2 regions of the Paenibacillus sp. 7541 genome follow, and region 1 is predicted to be linked to the other one. Evidence: riboswitches for the same ligand, from Rfam matches in the RefSeq annotation. Region 1 holds a riboswitch; the other holds the start of a gene.
What was found. Region 1 has a riboswitch for cyclic di-AMP ahead of ehuB (ectoine/hydroxyectoine ABC transporter substrate-binding protein EhuB). Riboswitches for the same ligand answer to the same signal wherever they lie in the genome.
Positions count from the first base shown of each region.

Region 2: it holds a riboswitch for cyclic di-AMP, as region 1 does, so the genes downstream of both, CHH75_RS18000 (C40 family peptidase) here and ehuB (ectoine/hydroxyectoine ABC transporter substrate-binding protein EhuB) in region 1, are expected to answer to the same signal.

Region 1 covers NZ_NQLZ01000026.1:20,101-23,845, forward strand. The annotation lists gene cls (cardiolipin synthase) at 1-16, opposite strand, end outside; gene CHH75_RS16130 (AI-2E family transporter) at 236-1,315, shown strand; cyclic di-AMP (ydaO/yuaA leader) riboswitch at 1,442-1,588, shown strand; gene ehuB (ectoine/hydroxyectoine ABC transporter substrate-binding protein EhuB) at 1,961-2,815, shown strand; gene ehuC (ectoine/hydroxyectoine ABC transporter permease subunit EhuC) at 2,817-3,470, shown strand; gene ehuD (ectoine/hydroxyectoine ABC transporter permease subunit EhuD) at 3,473-3,745, shown strand, end outside.
Region 2 covers NZ_NQLZ01000029.1:113,597-117,341, reverse strand. The annotation lists gene CHH75_RS18010 (DUF4183 domain-containing protein) at 86-595, shown strand; gene CHH75_RS18005 (2Fe-2S iron-sulfur cluster-binding protein) at 684-1,178, opposite strand; gene CHH75_RS18000 (C40 family peptidase) at 1,243-1,719, opposite strand; cyclic di-AMP (ydaO/yuaA leader) riboswitch at 1,725-1,865, opposite strand; gene CHH75_RS17995 (copper homeostasis protein CutC) at 2,272-2,976, opposite strand; gene CHH75_RS17990 (leucyl aminopeptidase family protein) at 2,985-3,745, opposite strand, start outside.

The DNA of each region.
Region 1 (3,745 bases):
TGGACGTAACATCCATGAAAAAAGTTCCCCCTACCTTTCAGCCTTGTCCGGATAACGCTTCATATTATACTGGAGCTGTTACAAGAAGTATATATCCGGCACCCAAATGGGCCGTGAGATTGAGCGTCAATTGAGGCGGCAAGAAGGATGTGTATCCCGCTTCTTCGCTGCCGTTTGAAAAGCCGGTCTTCTGCATGATACGATAATTGAAACATAAGGAGATGGGGAGTCGCTATTGCTGAAGATGAACAAGTTTTTTAAGTTCTGTTTTGCCGTTATTCTCGTTCTGATTATCATTTACCTTTGCTCGTTAGTCAGCTTCATATTCAACCCTCTATTATCCTTTATTTCGGTGATCATCGTTCCGCTGATGCTGAGCGGTTTTTTCTATTATCTGCTGAGGCCGCTGGTGGCTCTAATGGAGAGGAAGAAGATGAACCGGACGCTGGCGATTTTGCTGCTCTATGTTGTGTTTGGGGGGATCCTGGTCGGCTTTCTCATCGGGGTCTGGCCCTCTCTTAAAGCGCAGATCATTGCCCTGGTGGACAATGCGCCGGCGATTTTCGCTGCCTTGAACAAGAAGATGCTGGAGCTGGAGCAAAGCGGCTTCCTGGAAGGTGTGTTTCCGGAAGGCTTCAATCCGTTAACGACGCTGACAGAATATTTGAACCGAGGCTTTACGTTCCTGACGGAATATGTCGTGAATTTGGTGGGAATTATATCGGAATTTGCGATCATTATGTTCATCTTCCCGATCCTGCTGTACTACATGCTGAAGGAGGGCGGCAAATTCGGCGAGCTGATCGTCCGCTTTCTGCCGAACCGTTTCAAGGAAGTCGGCGCGTCGGTGCTTGGTGAAATCGACAGTGCGCTCAAAGGCTTCATCGTAGGTAGGGTGATTGTCAATTTTGCACTGGGGGTCTTGATGTATGTGGGCTTCCTCATTATTGGGCTTCCGTATGCGCTGCTGCTGACGGTCGTTGCGGTCATTGCGAACTTCATCCCGTTTATCGGGGCTATCGTGTCCTCGATCCCGATCATTATTATTGGTTTGATCCAGTCGCCATCCACCGCGATATGGTCGCTTGTCATCATTCTGGTGGCCCAGCAGATACAGGATAATCTGATCGGTCCGTATATTTTTGGCAAGCAGCTGGACATTCATCCGATCACCATCATTGTGCTTGTCCTGGTCGGACAGGACCTGGCTGGCATTATCGGAGTCTTGCTGGTCGTTCCGGTTTACATGATTCTCAAAATTCTGATCAGCCGGATTTACGAGCTGTTCTTCAAGGAGAGATGGGAGCAGTTATAGGGGGGATGAACACCCCGTCAATGAATTCTTTAAGTTTGCGGAATGCCTTGTGTGATGCGGTTTTCAGCCGATCCTTCACCGCTTAAAGGGCTGGATCGGTTTGACATTTCCTAGCATTCCCTGTATTATGAACACACGCTTAGTTTCCGGTTGCTTAAGTCCGGAAAGCGGGGGAACCAGTTTTTTTAGGGGCGAGTCACTTGATTGTCAAGTGTAGGGTACCATCTTACCCGAGTCCGTCAGCTAACCTCGTCAGCAGTGGATGGGTCTTATTACATAATTGAGATTGATACCAAGGCCCTTAATTCTATGGAACAGGGGCCTTTTCTCTTTTCATTGACCCCATGCTGGCGGAGCTATGTTCGGATCCCCCTGCAAGAGGTCTTTTTTCGTTGGTTAAGAAGAGGAGGTGGCAATCAACCGGGCGTAGAGTAAGCGCCAAGCAAGTCCATATGCATATCCACAGGCGGTACAAGTGACGTGGAGTATAAGGAAAAGTCGATTATTAACGCTGGATAATGGGAGCGTTGAAACGGATTTTGACCCTATGAAAACCTAGTTGAAATATGAGTTTACTAGGTTTATTTATTCATGCCTAAAACAGGCATTCACAGATTTCAAGAAAGGTTGTGGGAAGGTTTGAAATTGCAAAAAGTGGCTCTGTTGTTGCTTAGTTTGGTGCTGGTTAGCGTGCTTGCAGCATGCGGGGATCAAGGCAGCACGCTGGAGAAGGCGATCGAGAGAGGGTATGTTACGGTCGGCTTCGCGAACGAGAAGCCTTACGCCTATCAGACGGCCGATGGCGAGCTGACAGGGGAGGCGGTCGAGATCGCCCGCGTCATTCTCGAGCGGCTTGGCGTTGGGGAAATGCGGGGGGAGCTTACCGAATTCGGCTCGCTGATCGCCGGGCTGCAGGCGAACCGCTTTGACATGATCACGGCCGGGATGTTCATCACGCCCGACCGCTGCTCGGCTGTCCTGTTCGCTGATCCGGAGTACAGCATCGGCGAAGCGCTGGCCGTGAAGCAGGGGAACCCGCTGAACCTTGGCAGCTACGAGGATATCGCTGCGAACGAGGAAGCGAGGGTTGCCGTCATGACCGGTGCTGTGGAGATCGGCTACATGGAGAAATCGGGGATTCCATCCGAGCGCATCATCCAGGTTCCGGACCAGGCGTCCGCGATCAGCGCACTGCAGGCCGACCGGGTTCAAGCGATTACGATGACGGGTCCATCGCTGCAGGCGATGCTGGATTCGGCTAGTGATGATCAGATTGAGCGGGTCGCCGATTTCGAGCAGCCGGTCATCGACGGGGAGAGCGTACGCGGATACGGTGCCACGGCTTTCCGTCAGGCCGACACGGAATTCCAACAGGCTTACAATGCGGAGCTGCAGAAGATGAAGGAGTCTGGCGAGCTGCTGGAGATTTTGCAGGAATTCGGATTTACCGAGGATGAGCTTCCTGGCGATATGACGGCAGTCGCAGCGTGCGGGGAATAAAATGCCATCGTCTTGGATTGAATTTTTGCCTACCCTGCTGAAGGGCGCGGAGATCACCGTCATCGTGGCGCTGCTATCCGCGGTGCTAGCCATTGTCGCAGCCTTTATTGCCGGTTTGGGGCGCCTGTCCAAACTGTGGATCGTGCGGACGGTGATGGCGGTGTACGTGGAAGTATTCCGGGGAACGTCGCTGCTGGTGCAGCTGTTCTGGCTGTACTTTGCATTGCCGTTTATCGGGATCGAGCTGCCGAAGATGGCAGCGGCCGTGCTGGCGATCGGACTCAACTTCGGCGCATACGGCTCCGAGATTGTCCGCAGTGCGATTCTTGCGGTGCCGAAGGGACAGTGGGAAGCGGCGGTGGCGCTCAATATGAAGCCGTGGCAGCGAATGTGGAACATCATACTTCCCCAGGCCTCCCTGCGCATGCTGCCGCCATTTGGCAATCAGCTGGTGGAGCTGATCAAGTCGACGTCGCTGGTGTATTTCATCACGATGGCAGATCTTACGTACCAGGCGATGGTGCTCCGCAACAACTACATCTCCTGGACGACGGAAATATTGATTTTGCTGCTGCTGATGTATTTTGTCATGGCAACACTGGTCTCCGTGGGTGTGAAGCTGCTTGAGCGGAAATTGACAGCGGGGAGGCTATAGAGATGTGGGATTGGAATTATGTGCTTGATGTGCTGCCGCAGCTGTTAAGCGCGCTGAAAATGACCGTGTGGATCACACTGTGCTCATTTGTCGTATCGCTGATCGTCGGTTTGCTGCTGGCGCTTGCGGCAAGAAGCCGATTCAAGCCGCTGGCTTATGTCACCAAAGGCATTATTGAATTTATTCGAAATACGCCGCTGCTCGTTCAGGTGTTCTTCTTGTATTACAGCCTGCCGCTATTGATGGGCGTTTCCATCCCGGCCTTCTATGCCGGG
Region 2 (3,745 bases), on a different contig from region 1:
CTGTTCCCGAAGACGGCCCCGGCAAGGCCGTTCCCGCACGGAATGGAGAACTCTCGGATCTGCCGGGCCTCCGGGAGCCGCAGGCATGCCAGGCCTATCCGGTCCTCCCGGTCAGCCCGGTGCTCCCGGCAATCAGGGAGATGCCGGCTGGCCGGGACCACCAGGACAGCCAGGCGGACCGGGTCCTCCCGGAGCGCTGGGTCCTCCAGGACTGCCAGGCCCTCAGGGACCGCCAGGACCCCCAGGTCCGCAAGGGCCTCAGGGAATACCAGGCTCCGCCCTCATCCCTCAGATCGTTGTTTTGCCCATGCTGGAGCGGTACTTCTATACCACCGCAGCGCCGGTTCCGCTGGACCCGCCGCTCGTGATCAATGCCGGTCAATTCACGGACAATAGCGGAGCGCCGGTCACCAGTATCATGGACGTGACTCCCAGCGGGTACTCGCGGTTATACATCAACGGAATCGTTCAGGAGGCGGCCATCTATTCTGTTACAAGCACCGCACTCACCATCTCCTCCCCAGGCGACCTCCTGCAAGCCGGCACCCCAGTGCTGCTGGAGGTGCTCCGGTTTGATGCATCAGTTCTGCCATGATCGGCCCGGCTTCTATAAACAAAAACAGCAAGGGAGAATCAGATGCCGCATCCGCTTCTCCCTTGCTTCAGCCCTTGTTCTACCGCACTCAAAAATAAGGTGCATGCTTAATGATCACAGCACCGGTGGAGGCAAGCTTGCTCTGGCACCCAAGCCGGTAGCCTTCATCAATCTCCTCCGGATCAAGCCTGCGCTCCTCCGCCAGGTTCGGTTCAGATAAATGCTCGGCTCCCTCGATGACTAGACAACGGCAGCGCGCACAAGTTCCCCGCTTGCAGAAAGAATTCCAATCCACTTCATTCCTCTCTGCCAATTCCAGAATCGTCAGACCGGTGACCGGTACAACCTTGCGCTGAACATTGCGGCCCCGCAGTTCGACGACCGCCTCGCCTACCGGCTGCGCCGTTTCCCCAGCCTCCTTAGACTCAGGTTCGCTTGTCTTCCCTGCTTCATCCCCTTTGATCCATTTCCTCCACCACTTGATCAATGCGCTCCCTCCCTGCTGTTCTTCCCAATGGTTGCTCTCTGCTTCCACTTCCTGCTTCTTATTATAACCTGTCCTCTTGATTATGAAATCTGCCAACAGGAAAGGACCGGCTAACATATCTTCGCCGGTCCTTCTATGTCACAATTCATATGTAGACGAATTAGCTTGCCACACCCACCAGCTTCGCATAACTTTCCTGATCCAGCACGCGCCGAGCCGTTACGTAGCGGGTCTGATAATAGGATTCGGTCAGTTTGCTGATTCTGACCCCTTTGCTGCTGGAAGCATGTACAAATTGTCCATCTCCGATATAAACGCCTGCATGGGAGATCCCCTTACCGCTTGTGTTGAAAAAGACAAGGTCTCCTACACGCAAATCATCTTTATCGACATGCTCGCCGACTTTGGCTTGGCCTTCAGATGTACGAGGCAAATTCAGATCGAAATTTCTAAATATGTATAATACGAATCCGGAGCAATCAAACCCTTGAGGAGTTGATCCACCCCACTTATAAGGAGTACCCACCAGCTGTTTGACCTCGCGTTGAAAGCTTGGCTGTTCATTCGCAAATGCGGTCATGGCACCAGAAGAAAAAATAATCGCAGACCCTAATAAAGAAATAACCAACTTCTTCAAAAGATACATACTCCCTTCGATGCCTACGGAGTTAGCTAAGGGTTCGGTAGAAGGCTCCCTATATTCCCTTCAATGCAAAGCATGGGAATAATTCACCCGGAATGGTTCCCCCGTTTTCTACAGACGAAATTCGGCAAAAATTCATTAACGTTTTGTAACCTTCTCTAATATAGTATACAAGCCCGCATAATGTCAATAATATCCTTGGAATTGTCCGACAATTGTTTTATCGTGTCGATTCCACTATAAACGAAGCCCATCGGCCGCCTAATACAAGGTTAAAAAACATGACAATTGTGTTACTCTATGAAACTTTCTTGTTGTTTACAAAAATTCAACTGACTTTTAACTAACCTTTTAATTTCGCCTTTCAAAGGGCCTTTAACCGGGCTAACCAATGAATCAACTTAACCCTGCTAACGATCCTTGCACAGCGCAGCGCCCCGTCCTGAATACCCATAATTCAGATTATTTGCAATGGAACAAAGGCCATTCGATACCTTCGAATGGCCTTGTTGCCGTCCTTCTTCCGGCTGCAGCGAAGTCAGATCTTCACTTCGCTGACTCGCGCAGCGGCTGCAGCGCGGCTGCAACCCGTCGCAGCTCTTCAGGGTGAATCGGCGCGAGCGCCGATTGCCCGTAACGAACCGATGTCCCGAAATGCACCTCGGATACGCCCGTCTGCTCAACAAAATCCCGGATCATCGCCCGGCTCAAGCCGCTGCCCGCCAAGATCCGGATATGGCTGTCCTGCGCCGCTTCGACCAGCTGGTGAATTCTCGGAACGGCATCACACGCTTTCGGCTTGCCGCCCGATGTCAGAATGCGCGTAACCGGAGCGTACTGTTTCAGCACCTCCAGCCCCGACATCTGATCCTTCAGCTCATCGAACGCCCGATGAAAAGTAACCTGCAAACTTCCGCTTGCAGCAAGCATCTGCTCCAGTGCGCGTTCGTCAATCATCCCGTCCTCCGTCAGCGCGCCAAGCACGATTCCGGCAGCACCTGTGCTGCGAATCGCCTTGATCTCCGCGACCATCGTCGCGATGTCCCACGCATCGTAGATGAAAGAACGGCTGTGTGGACGAACCATCACATGAACCGGAATCTGAACCGCACGAACAACCTCTTGAACCATACCGATCCCAGGAGTCAGCCCTCCTTCGGTAAAGGCGGTGATCAGCTCCAGCCGGTCTGCGCCACTATGTTCGGCGGTGATCGCGTCCTGGACACAGGTTGCAATGACTTCCAGCAGCATGCCCTTCCTCACCTCCTATCCGAAGCAGGATTCACTGGGGACGGAAACTGCTTCTGTACATAATCCGCCAGCAGCCGGGCACCATATCCGGTCGCCCCGGCCGCCACGTGAGGATACTCCCGCTTGTACTGAACGGTTCCAGCCATATCGATATGAACCCACTGCATGTCTTCATCCACGAAATGACGGATGAACAGCGCCGCTGAAATCGCTCCGGCCAGCGGCGAGGCACCGACATTGCGCAGGTCAGCATAATCGCTCCGCAGGTCGGACACATATTCCTCCACGAGCGGCATCGGCCACAGCCGTTCCCCGTTGCGCTCCCCGATCTCAACCAGATCACGCGTGATCTCTTCATCGCCCCATATGCCGGCAAGCTCAAGTCCAAGCGCCGTGCCGATATTGCCTGTAAGCGTTGCAATGTCGATCACTTTGCGAACGCCCATTGCGGCGGCATGAAGCAGCGCATCAGCCAGGATGAGCCGCCCCTCTCCGTCCGTATTCGCCACCTGAACGGTCAGGCCGTTCGGATATCGGATGACCGAAGACGGGAGCATCGCATCCGGCCCCGGCAGATTGTCTGCCACGGCAATGAGGGCGACGGCGTTCACCCGGGCGCGGCTGGATATCAATATATCCATCGCCCCGATTACTGCCGCCGCACCCCCCATGTCCATGCGGGCATCACTGATGTCTCGCCCTGTCTTGACGTTCATGCCGCCCATGTCGAACGTAATCCCTTTGCCGACAAGGGCGATCGGCAGCTCGT